Regions from separate parts of the Paenibacillus sp. GM2FR genome, predicted to be linked through region 2. Evidence: riboswitches for the same ligand, from Rfam matches in the RefSeq annotation. Region 2 holds a riboswitch; the other holds the start of a gene.
The links. A riboswitch is a leader RNA that binds a small molecule or an ion and turns the genes downstream of it on or off. The one in region 2 is predicted to bind cyclic di-AMP.
Positions count from the first base shown of each region.

Region 1 (5,451 bases), on a different contig from region 2:
TACCAAGCTTGTGGAGACGCTGTTCGGCAGCCTGTCATGGTGAGGGGGGAGCACATGAAAAGTTACGCAGGCCAAGGGTGGACCAGTGTTAAAGACCAGCTATACGTCTCGATTCTGCTCTTCTTATACCGTTTGCTGTGGGGATACTGCCTGTACCGACTCGTAAAATCGGCAGTCGTTCCCCTTCTGATGCGATATCCGGATTCTGCCCCTAACGAGCTCAGCCGTCTGTTATTCTTCTATGAGGGCGAGATGAGCCTAACCCTGAGCAGCACGGTCCACACCTACGGATGGCTTCTGGCCGGTTTGCTCCTGATCCGGATGGTTCTCACCCCGCTCATTCGGGCCGGCATCTTCTACAACCTTCACCAGGAAGCCAAGGGCGAGCGTGGTTTATTCTTCTTCACTGGCATGCGCAAACTGTGGAAACCTGTAACGCTATTCTATCTGATTGAGCTTATTCTCACCTTTGTGCCCGGTTACTGGCTTCTGCCCAAAATTCTTCCGATTCTGCTAAATGGGATTCAGGAGCCTGTTCTGCTCCTTCATGCACTGCCGTATGCCGTTGGCTGGTTCTTGTACGCCTATCTAATCCGCCTGTTATTGCTCTATATGCAGTTCGGGCGCACGGGAGACTTTGGTATGATCAGCTCTCTCCATGCGCTCTTCCGCCGCTTGGGCACGGCAGTGCTGTTATCCATCACCATCGGCGGATCCGCCTGTGTCATTCTGTTGCTCCTGAGCTCGGCTTCGCTCTTCTGGGCCGGGTTGATCGGCTTAATTATTCAGCAGGCCTCTTATTTTCTGAATGGACTTTTCCAAATTTGGGTAATTTCCGCTCAATATCATTTGTGGAGAGATTCCTCCTCATCGCATCCTTAATCGTTACAATTCGTTACCCTGAAATGATGAAACATGCTCGCGAATAAGCTGTAATCCGAAGTGACACGTTTCTATCCGGGTCTTGATTTTACAAAGAATAAGAGTTCATTTATCCTCTATATTACAAATTTCTGAGCGCCAAATTACAAAAAAACCTGTTTCCCCAAGATGGGGACAGGTTTTTTTGTTTAAAAATGATCTTTCCTCGTTTGCCAAATTGTTAATACTCTGCTAAAATAACGAATATGTTAGTAACAACTTTGTCATCTTTACTGTAACTTTTTGTTGGAACGATGTAAATTCGTTATCTATGTTGGAACGTCAGACGTCAATGAATGGGTTCATCAACATTTTAAGGAGCCGAATTCCCATAACGATATGGGAAGCGGGGGATCCGTTTTGGGTGAATTGATCTCGCAAGAGAGGGATCATAGGGGACCTTCAACCGAACCCTTAAGCTAACCTCGCAGGCAATGGAAGGAGCTTTTGTTTTGAAAAAGAAGTTAACGGCTGTTTCTCTAGGCCTCGCACTCGCACTCACATTAGGGACCGGAAGCGCTTTCGCCGATTCCAAATTAAATACTGCAATCAAACCAGCCATTGGTGTCTCTTATAAAACAGGCGGAACCACAACGAATGGTTTTGACTGCTCCGGATTCACCAGCTATGTTTACAAGAAGCTTGGCCTTAGCCTGCCGCGTACATCTGCAGCTCAATACAAAGTAGGTACGGCAGTATCCAAGAGCAACCTGAAAGCTGGCGATCTCGTGTTCTTCAACACATCCGGTAGAGGTGTATCTCATGTGGGTATATATGTTGGGAGCGGCAAATTCGCTCATTCCTCATCTTCGCGTGGTGTCATTATCAGTCCGCTAAGCCAGAGCTATTATGCCAACCGATATGTAGGCGCTAAGAGAATTATGAGTCAAAATACGTACAAATCTGTAGCTGTGAACTACAATTAATGTTGGAACTTTATTGATTTACTCTTACAAGAAAGCCCTGGGCTTATGAGATTGTGCCGATCTCATCCAGCGGCTTTTTTCTTTTGTTTATTCTGTCTATACCTTTATAACGTTCAGGACAACGGAAAAGTTCCCGCTTTTCGAAAAAAAATGAAATTTATTCTACAAGTTCACTTCACTTCGCCATGTCTTCACATCTTCTACCCTTTATATACCCTTCTCTCCCTTCATTAAACACCCATTTTGGAAAAATATTGATTTTATCCGATGCTTCGACGGCTAATGCTATTGAAAAATAGCGAAATTCACCAAGAAATAATTGCCAATCTCGCTTGCTGTCTGATAGAATGGACGCAGTAACAACTTTGTCATTAATGTAAGTGCTTTAATCATAGATTGCTATGCCGAATTCCCGGCCGAACGGGAAGCGGGGGAACCAACCCACGGGTGAATTGATCTTGCCGTCAAGAGATCATAGGGAACCTTCAACCGAACCCTCAAGCTAACCTCGCAGGCAACGAAAAGGAGCTTTCCATGCTGAAGAAAACATTATCGACAGCAGCCCTGAGTATCACGCTGTTGTTCACTTTGGGCGTTGGCAGCGTGTTTGCGGATCGTGCGCTGGATCACGAAATCGATAAGGTGCTAGGTACAAAATACAGCTACGGCGGCACGACCACGAGCGGATTTGACTGTTCCGGCTTCACCATGTATGTATATGCTAAACTCGGTCTGAAGCTACCGCATCAATCCGGCTCTCAATTCGACATGGGGACAAGTGTATCCCGTAAGGAGCTGCGCGCTGGCGATTTAGTGTTTTTCAACACATCGGGCCAGGGCATCTCCCACGTCGGCATTTATGTCGGCGATGACAAATTTGCCCATGCCTCCTCCAACCGCGGCGTGGTAATTAACCGCCTTTCAGAGGAGTACTATGATCAGCGATACGTGGGTGCGAAGCGTATTATGAGCAATGATAAGTATGAAGAGTCAACCGGTGAAACATCCTAAGTTATAGAGGCTAATCATCCTATACATACTGCTTGCCCGTTAAAGGAGCCCTTACCTCTCTTTGACGGGCTTTTTGATGTGACTTGAATATTCGTAAAATGGTTATTATTCATGCATACGATAGGAGGATTTCGCAAATGGATGCAACACCGATTTCATTTCACACTGTAATCATGCGTGAAGAGCACGCGGAAGAAATATGCGCCTGGACCTATCCTCCTCCCTATAATATCTATGGCTTTCTTCCCTGGGAGCAGATGAAAGGGCTTGAGGTGGAGTTTGGCGATCCGGACATTCGCCAGAGGCAGTACATCTCGATTCTGGATGAATGGGAGGCCCTTTGGGGGTTTGCCCAACTGTTTCCGATGCATGAGGTTACACGAATCGGACTTGGCATGCGGCCTGATTGGTGCGGGCGTGGAATGGGTAAACGGTTTATGCAGACGATTGTCCGGGAAGCCAGGCGGAGGCGCCCTGCCGACGAAATTGACCTGGAGGTGTTGACCTGGAATGAGCGTGCGATTCGCGCTTATCAAAGGGCGGGCTTTCACATCACCGATACGTACGAGCGGCTTACGCCAACGGGTAACGCCCTTTTCCATTGTATGGTGTATGAGCCCCCGGCAAATGAGGAATAGTAATCTTTGTCTATATGAAAAAGCACAATTTTGTGTACTTTTTATGAAGCCACGCCGTATAGTTGCTTTTTTTGTCACAACTGGCTATGCTGTCTATGGATGTTGGTTTATAATGGAGACAAGTGCAAAAGTGCAGTATACATAGAAGGGACGATATGACGATGCAAAAATGGATCATGAGCGGATTGTTCTTCGTCGCATGTGCGTTGGCTATTGCGCTGATGTTTACGCTCCCAGGTAAGGAACAGGTAGCTCAGGAAGAGAAGCCGACCATGCCGGAAGTGACTCTCGATGCTGCCGCAGCGGAAGCTACACTGAAAGCAAGCTGCATTAGCTGTCACGGCGACCAACTTCAAGGCGGCGCTGGACCGGCTTTGAATCAAGTGGGCGGACACATGGATGCGGACGCGATCTTCAACGTTGTAACCAAAGGTCGTAAGGGAATGCCTTCCTTTAAAGATCAACTTAAGCCTGATGAAATCGCAAACATCGCGCTGTACCTTGCTGAGAAAAAATAAATCAGCTTATACGCAAAACACGCCTGCACCTGGAGTTCTTCCTGGGGCAAGCGTGTTTTTACATATTCGGGACCTCCGAGGGGACTTACCGTCTTCCCCTTCTATTGTGCCGCCTTGCCATCCTTCGAACGACTCTTCTCATAGGCTTCGTTAAACTGCTGCGCTTCCTTAATATCCACAGCCGTGATGCCACCGTCGTCCCAAGAAGTGAGACGAAGTGTAACGACTTTATAATCTATGGTGATGTAGGGGTGATGTCCGAAAGCTTCCGAAATAGCTGCCACTTCATCAACAAAAGCGATTCCCTTCATGAAGGAGGAGAAGGTATACTTCCGTACGATCCATCTCCCTTGTTCAAATTCCCAACCCTCAAGCTTTTCCAGATGAGCCTCTACTTCTTGCTGCGTATAAAGCATCTTTTATCTTCCTCCCCGAAAAAAACCTATCTTAAAGCCGACTGACACGTAATATGGGCTATCTGTCATCTATTCTATTCTGCCCTGTATCTGTTGATAACTGGAGTGATTACACAAGGGCCACAAAAGCCAACTCTTCTTCACCGATCAAAATATGTATTCGATGGTTCGTCTGATCATGCATGACCACGCCGCTGCCAACGTTAATCACCGGCTCTGTGCCCAGCGCATAAAACAAATCCTCTGCCAGCGCCTCATGAACCTCATTTTGCTCGGCTTCACCCAGATTGCCCCAATCCTCAGCTTCCATTTCAAAGAAGACATAGCTGTCGGAAATTCGCCCGACCGCCTCGGTTAGTTCTGCCAGAATTTCGCCATAATCCCTTCCGTGCTTAACGCCCATCTTAATCACTCCTTTCCTTGCCGTACTTAGCTTCGTTTCCCTTCCTTCCATTATACCGGAAATTACAACTAAAAAAAAAAGCCCGACCTGACGATAAATAGGATAACGCCCCACATAAGGGGCCCGGTTCTCCATGAGAGCCGTTCTGACGAATGGATTCGTTATTTTATTTCTCACGGATGAGGTGTGGTATGGAAATTTCAACAATTATAGGCTTAATAATCGGTATCGTCGCGGTACTGGTGGGCATGATCCTGAAAGGTGCCTCCCTTCTCGCTTTGTATAATCCGGCAGCCTATCTAATCATTCTTGGCGGTACGGCAGCAACTTTATTCATCGGATTTCCGCTAGTCGAGCTGAAAAAGATTCCGAAGCTGGTCAAAATGACCTTCGTGAAACAGAATCTGATGGACAAAACGGATATGATCAAGCTGTTTATGGAATGGGCTTCGATCACACGCCGTGAAGGACTGCTGGCTCTGGAAACCAAAGTCGATGAGATTGATGACAGCTTCCTGCGTAATGGGATGCGCATGATCATTGACGGCAACGATCAGGAATTCGTACGTGATGTATTAATGGAAGATATTAATGCCACCGAAGAGCGCCATCGTTCCG
Region 1 is NZ_MKZM01000014.1:53,101-58,551, forward strand. It holds gene PAEVO_RS32940 (M1 family metallopeptidase) at 1-43, shown strand, start outside; gene PAEVO_RS32945 (hypothetical protein) at 55-882, shown strand; cyclic di-AMP (ydaO/yuaA leader) riboswitch at 1,231-1,370, shown strand; gene PAEVO_RS32950 (C40 family peptidase) at 1,374-1,847, shown strand; cyclic di-AMP (ydaO/yuaA leader) riboswitch at 2,240-2,379, shown strand; gene PAEVO_RS32955 (C40 family peptidase) at 2,385-2,858, shown strand; gene PAEVO_RS32960 (GNAT family N-acetyltransferase) at 2,996-3,496, shown strand; gene PAEVO_RS32965 (c-type cytochrome) at 3,658-4,014, shown strand; gene PAEVO_RS32970 (4a-hydroxytetrahydrobiopterin dehydratase) at 4,116-4,430, opposite strand; gene PAEVO_RS32975 (hypothetical protein) at 4,540-4,833, opposite strand; gene motA (flagellar motor stator protein MotA) at 5,025-5,451, shown strand, end outside.
Region 1: another riboswitch for cyclic di-AMP. It lies ahead of PAEVO_RS32955 (C40 family peptidase); the one in region 2 lies ahead of PAEVO_RS12580 (C40 family peptidase).

Region 2 (5,451 bases):
GAGCTTGTAGAACAAACGGCAGGCAGTGAGCTGAAAATATTGGCTGGTAATGGCCTGAAGTGGGAAATCATACATGATTTTATCGACCAGACCGGTGTGAGCGAGGTGCATTTCGGCTCAGCCGTCCGGTACGGTCGATCAGGGCTGAAGCCCATTGATCCGGTTGAGCTGCGATCATTGGCTGACAGCTTACATCAATAGAAGTAGCAAACCTATCGGAAACAGGTGAACAAAAATTGCAAACCGTATGGAATAAACAGCAAGAATTTGTGGTTGGCGTTGACCTTGGGGGTACGAAGATCGCGGCAGCGCTCTTTGATTCCGAAGGACAGCTGCTGAACCGGGAGCAAATGGAGACAGCGGGTGCGCGTACGGCCGAAGAAGTGGTCGCGAGAATTACGAACATGATTCGCAGCGTGTCGGGCGGCCACCCGCTTCGAGGCGTAGGCATGGCTTCACCCGGAACGGTTAACAGCCGGGAGGGGATCGTCATTCATGGTACGAATCTGCCGGAATGGACCAATGTTCCTCTCAAAGCTTGGATGGAACGCGATCTGCATACGGAGGTTCAGGTGCTGAATGACGCCAATGCAGCTGCATGGGGAGAGTATGTAAGAGGTGCCGGAAGAGGGTCGACGAACATGATATACGTGACGCTAAGCACAGGCATCGGTTCAGGCATCGTGCTGGACGGGAAGCTGTTCCTGGGCAGCAGTTCTTTTGCAGGGGAGCTTGGGCATCATATCATTGATCCGAGCGGTCCGCAGTGTAATTGCGGCAGCCACGGCTGCTGGGAGGTATTTGCTTCAGGAACGGCCATCGGTTTGGCAGCATCCCAGCGGATGCTCACCCAGCCCAGCGTAATTTCTAAACTGGCCGCAGCCGAGGCCGGCGTCAACGCCAAGCATGTATTCGAGGCTAAACGTCTTCATGACCCCGTCGCTGTGGAGGTCATCGATCGTGCTATTTATTACATGGCGCTTGGTCTGGTTAACGTCATTCACAGTTTTAACCCCGATCGCATCGTGATTGGAGGGGGAGTAAGCAGAGCAGGCGAGCTTCTATTCCCGCAGCTGCGGGAAATGACAGATAAGCTGGTCATGCCATCCTATCTGGGTACGTACGAAATCGTCCCTGCAGGACTTCGGGACGATGTGGGTCTGGTTGGAGCTGCGGCCTTGTTCCAGTAGCCTATGTGTAAAGAGAACGTTACGGATAGGATAAAGAATGAAATAGAAGTTAGATTGAGAGCGTTTGGATCGGCAACCTAGTTTCATGTTAACCGAGCTTAAGCGAATTTGACAAAAGCCGCCCTTCAAGGGCGGCTTTCCAACTATTTATGGAGAGAGCGGGAAACGGAGCGATCATTTTTTTCGTTATAAGTCCGTAACATGTGACAAGTGATAGGCGTGAACCGTAAGCCGTCATCCGTTTTCACTGGAGGCGAGTTTTTGGTTTCCTGGTTAGGTTTGTTTGTATCCGACAAACAATAAGCGGTTGCTCGCACTTTCCCGCCCGCCGGCGGAAACCGCCGGCTCCAAACCCGCACGTGGAGTGACCTGCAGGCTTGGAGCCGGCGGCTGCCGCTACTCCATGTACTTCGATGCGTCAAACGTAATCATGGACGTATGATTGGCATGTTCAATCAGTGAAGAGAGCTTGGTTACTTCGCGTTCCTTCTTGCGCGCTTGCGCCTGATAGGCTTCCGGATCATATAAGGCGACGTTGAACAGCGTTACGGCACCGTCTCCGCTGCCACGGCTGCTCTGCCGCTCCAGCTTCTTGCGGGAGCCGAGATGAGCAAGCTGTCCGATATCGCTGCGTATCTGTTTGGCCAGCTCGATCGCTTCCATGATGGTCATGTCGGAGCCGTTCCAGCTAATGGTTTGCGTTGTATTGGAGATGGCCATCAGCAAATCCAGCTTTCTGTAATCCGCCGCGGCGGCTTCGATCTCTTCCGTAATGGCATCCACGCTGCGTGCAGGATATTCCCGCCGTTTCCCCTTTTTCAATGATCGTGCTGCTGTTATTCAAGCGTTCCGACATCAATTGATTCATGAGACGATTGATTGCTGCCCGGACAGCCAAAGCTTCAGCCATCGTAATTTGAATCATAAGTGATCGATCACCTCTTTAATTTCATTTCTGAATATGTAAACGTATAAATCTGTTAAAAGTTGCTAGATTACTAAAAAAAGCAGTTCGAACAGGAAAGCAGAGTTACATAATTGTCATGACTGTGTGAGATGGTTAACAAATGGACGCCCGAAATTAACCATCTTTACGACAGTTCCAAACATAAAACGATAGATTCTTAGGATATTATTGACAGCATCCTTGCTTGTATACTATATTAAGAGAAGGTTACAAAACGTTAATGAATTTTGCCGAATTTCGTTTGTGAAAACGGGGGAACCGTCTTGGGTGAATTACTCTTGTATATAGAGTATAGGGAACCTTCAACCGAACCTTTAGCTAACTCCGTAGGCATCGAAGGAGAGAACATATTTTGAAGAAGTTTGTCATCACTTTGCTAGGGTCTGCAATTATTTTTTCTTCTGGTGCCGTATCAGCATTTGCTGATCAACAACCGAATTTTCAGTATCAAGTGAAGCAATTGGTAGGAACTCCATACAAATGGGGCGGAACGACTACCAGCGGGTTTGATTGCTCCGGATTTATTCTGTACATGTTTAGAAATTTTGATATGGATCTTCCACGCACTTCCCAAAGCCAGGCTAAAGCCGGTGAACATGTGGATCGCGAAGATCTGCGGGTCGGAGATTTGGTATTCTTCAATACAAGTGGCAGCGGAATTTCCCATGCAGGCGTTTACATTGGTGATGGACAATTTGCGCATGCTTCCAGCAGCAAGGGAGTCAGAATCAGCAAGCTTAGCGATTCATATTACGAGCCGCGTTATGTCACGGCGCGTCGTGTGTTGAGTCAAGAAAACTATGCGAAGCTGGTAGGAAGCGCAAGCTAAATGGATTAATTGCAGTTTAGGATTCGATACATAACCAGAAAGCCTGACAAAGGGATGCCCTTGTCAGGCTTTCTTTTTTTAGATATCAGAAAGTATAAACTTCGAAAGCTTGTGACTTCCTGATATCGCAAGAAAAACATCTATTAACTGCGGTCTGTCATCTGTGAAAGTACGTCGATAGACGTTTTTCTTACGATAAGTCTATCATCCCACAGAGGTTGTTCGGTTACTCCTTAACGACAGAGGCATTCACAGCAGCTTCTATTCCATTATTATAGAGACGGAACAAGCCAAGGCGCCAGAAAGCAGCACCTTTCAGATCATAACGCTTGGCCAAGCCGAGCTTATCGTCAACGGAAGTGGCGGTTTCACTGCTTAAACTGATGCCGAGCAGGAGCTTCTGCTTCGGGACACCTGCTTGGAGTGCCAACTGGATCGCTTGGTCCACCAGACTGTTTGGTTCGGGAACCTGAGATTTGGTTCCGACCGGATTGTACTGATAAGCCATAACGATGAGATCATCAGCGATGGAAGCCAGCGTCTTGTAATCATAGCCTTTGTAGGCGCTATTCAATGGCGGGACCGCTAAGGACAGGGCAATGTCATTTGGCAATGCCACCTTCAATTGCTTGACGTAATCATTGAGCAGCTTCTGCTGCTTCACGGCATCCAATTTAAAACCGAGTCCTTCAAAATCAAGCACAACGCCGCCGAACCCGTTATCGGCAACCGCGGTTGTGATGCCTTCAATGGACTTTTCGCGCAGACTGCTGTCGCTCAGGACTTTGGTTAATTCTCCGTTTCCGTCCAGAGCATAAACCATAAGGTACGGTTTAATCTCCTGATCCGCCGCATCCGCAACAATCGATTGCGGGGTCACGTCGCCGGCCGCCCCTGGCAGACGATACTCGTCGCCTTGAAGCGTAAACTGGCCATCACGATCGATGCGGCTCCAGCCAAAAGCGACTGAATTCATGGATCCCACGAGATCCCGTTCTTGGAAAGATTGCAAAGCATAGAAGGCTCTCAAATGCATTTCGCGCTGGGGCGATACGAGAGAGACCGTGCGAGTCGCCTGATTCCAGCCGACGTCGACACCGAATTGGCTGCTGAAAGAGCTAAGCGGGATCAGCACGCGGCCTTCCCGTTGGACTGGAGGAGCTGCAAGCTTTACTTTTTTACCGTTGACGGTCGCCGTCGTGCTTCCCACCTGAAGCAGGACTTCCGTCGTTTGACCTTTCACCTTGCCTATAGCCTTGACGGTTTGCGTCTTGCTGTTCCACGTGATCTGAATGCCCAGTGCTTCACCGACCGTCCGGAATGGAACGTAGGTGACCCCTTTGTCTACCCGCGGAGCCGCATCGAAGGTTAGTGTCACATCATCCAGCTTTACCGAAATGGCAGGCTCAGCATGTACCTGACCGATATGGGGTGCGGTTCCGATAAAGGATAAGGCAAGAGCGGCAGCGACAGCTGTTTTTCCTATTCGTTTATGCAGCATGCTTTTGTATTTCCTCCGATCCATTAAATAATAGAATGATTTCATAGAATATGGAATTTGGTCTAGCATACGCTAGTATAGCAAAATTTTCATAGAGTTCCAATTCCGTGATGTCAATGTCATAGAATAGATAAGAGTAAGCATGTTGATTTTTTAAACTTTCCAGTATAATAAATGGAGGATTTCTTACATAACCTGATGATTACATGCATAGGGGGATAACGCGTGTTTAAATTCTGGAAAAACAAAAAGGGCGGGGGAGATAAATCGTTGAACCCGGCAGCGGAAGAGATGATCGAAGCCGTACCGGATCCGATCATTGAGCTTACAGGCCGCGAAGTTCAGCGCAGCGTGGCTCCCGTTCTAGGCATGACGGTGCTTGACTTGGCCGAGCGGAATGACGTCGACTGGAACTCTTTTTGCAAAAGAGGAACTTGTGCCCGCTGCCGCTGCATGGTGGTGGAGGGAATCGAGTATTTGTCCGATCCCAATCTGGCTGAAGAACGACGCCTGGATCCCGAAGAGATTGAAGAAGGATATCGACTGGGATGCCAGAGCAAGATCGAAGCGGTCGGTCCCATCAAAATCAAGCATGCCCCATATTTTTGACGACATCGAAAGCAGATTGCCGTTTCATACTAAAAAAGCAGGCAGCCGTACCACAACGGCTGCCTGCATTGCTCGGAAAGATCAAAATGCTAATGCTTTACTCCATGCTCAGTTTGCTCTGTTCCCGGAACGAGCTCGGCGTTTGACCGGTAATTTTTTTGAATAACATAGAGAAGTACTTATCGTTGCCGTAACCCACTTGAGAAGCAACCTCATGGATCGGCATTTCGGAATCTGCCAGCAAGCGCTTGGCCTCTTCAATCCGGCGGGATATCAAGTAATTGAAGGGGGAGTCGCCGACTTCTTTTTTGAACAGGTGGGATAAATAATGCTGACTGACATACATCGTATCGGC
Region 2 is NZ_MKZM01000008.1:2,830,167-2,835,617, reverse strand. It holds gene PAEVO_RS12595 (copper homeostasis protein CutC) at 1-201, shown strand, start outside; gene PAEVO_RS12590 (ROK family protein) at 237-1,190, shown strand; gene PAEVO_RS12585 (hypothetical protein) at 1,587-2,012, opposite strand; cyclic di-AMP (ydaO/yuaA leader) riboswitch at 2,376-2,506, shown strand; gene PAEVO_RS12580 (C40 family peptidase) at 2,510-2,986, shown strand; gene PAEVO_RS12575 (stalk domain-containing protein) at 3,213-4,487, opposite strand; gene PAEVO_RS12570 (2Fe-2S iron-sulfur cluster-binding protein) at 4,713-5,096, shown strand; gene PAEVO_RS12565 (AraC family transcriptional regulator) at 5,194-5,451, opposite strand, start outside.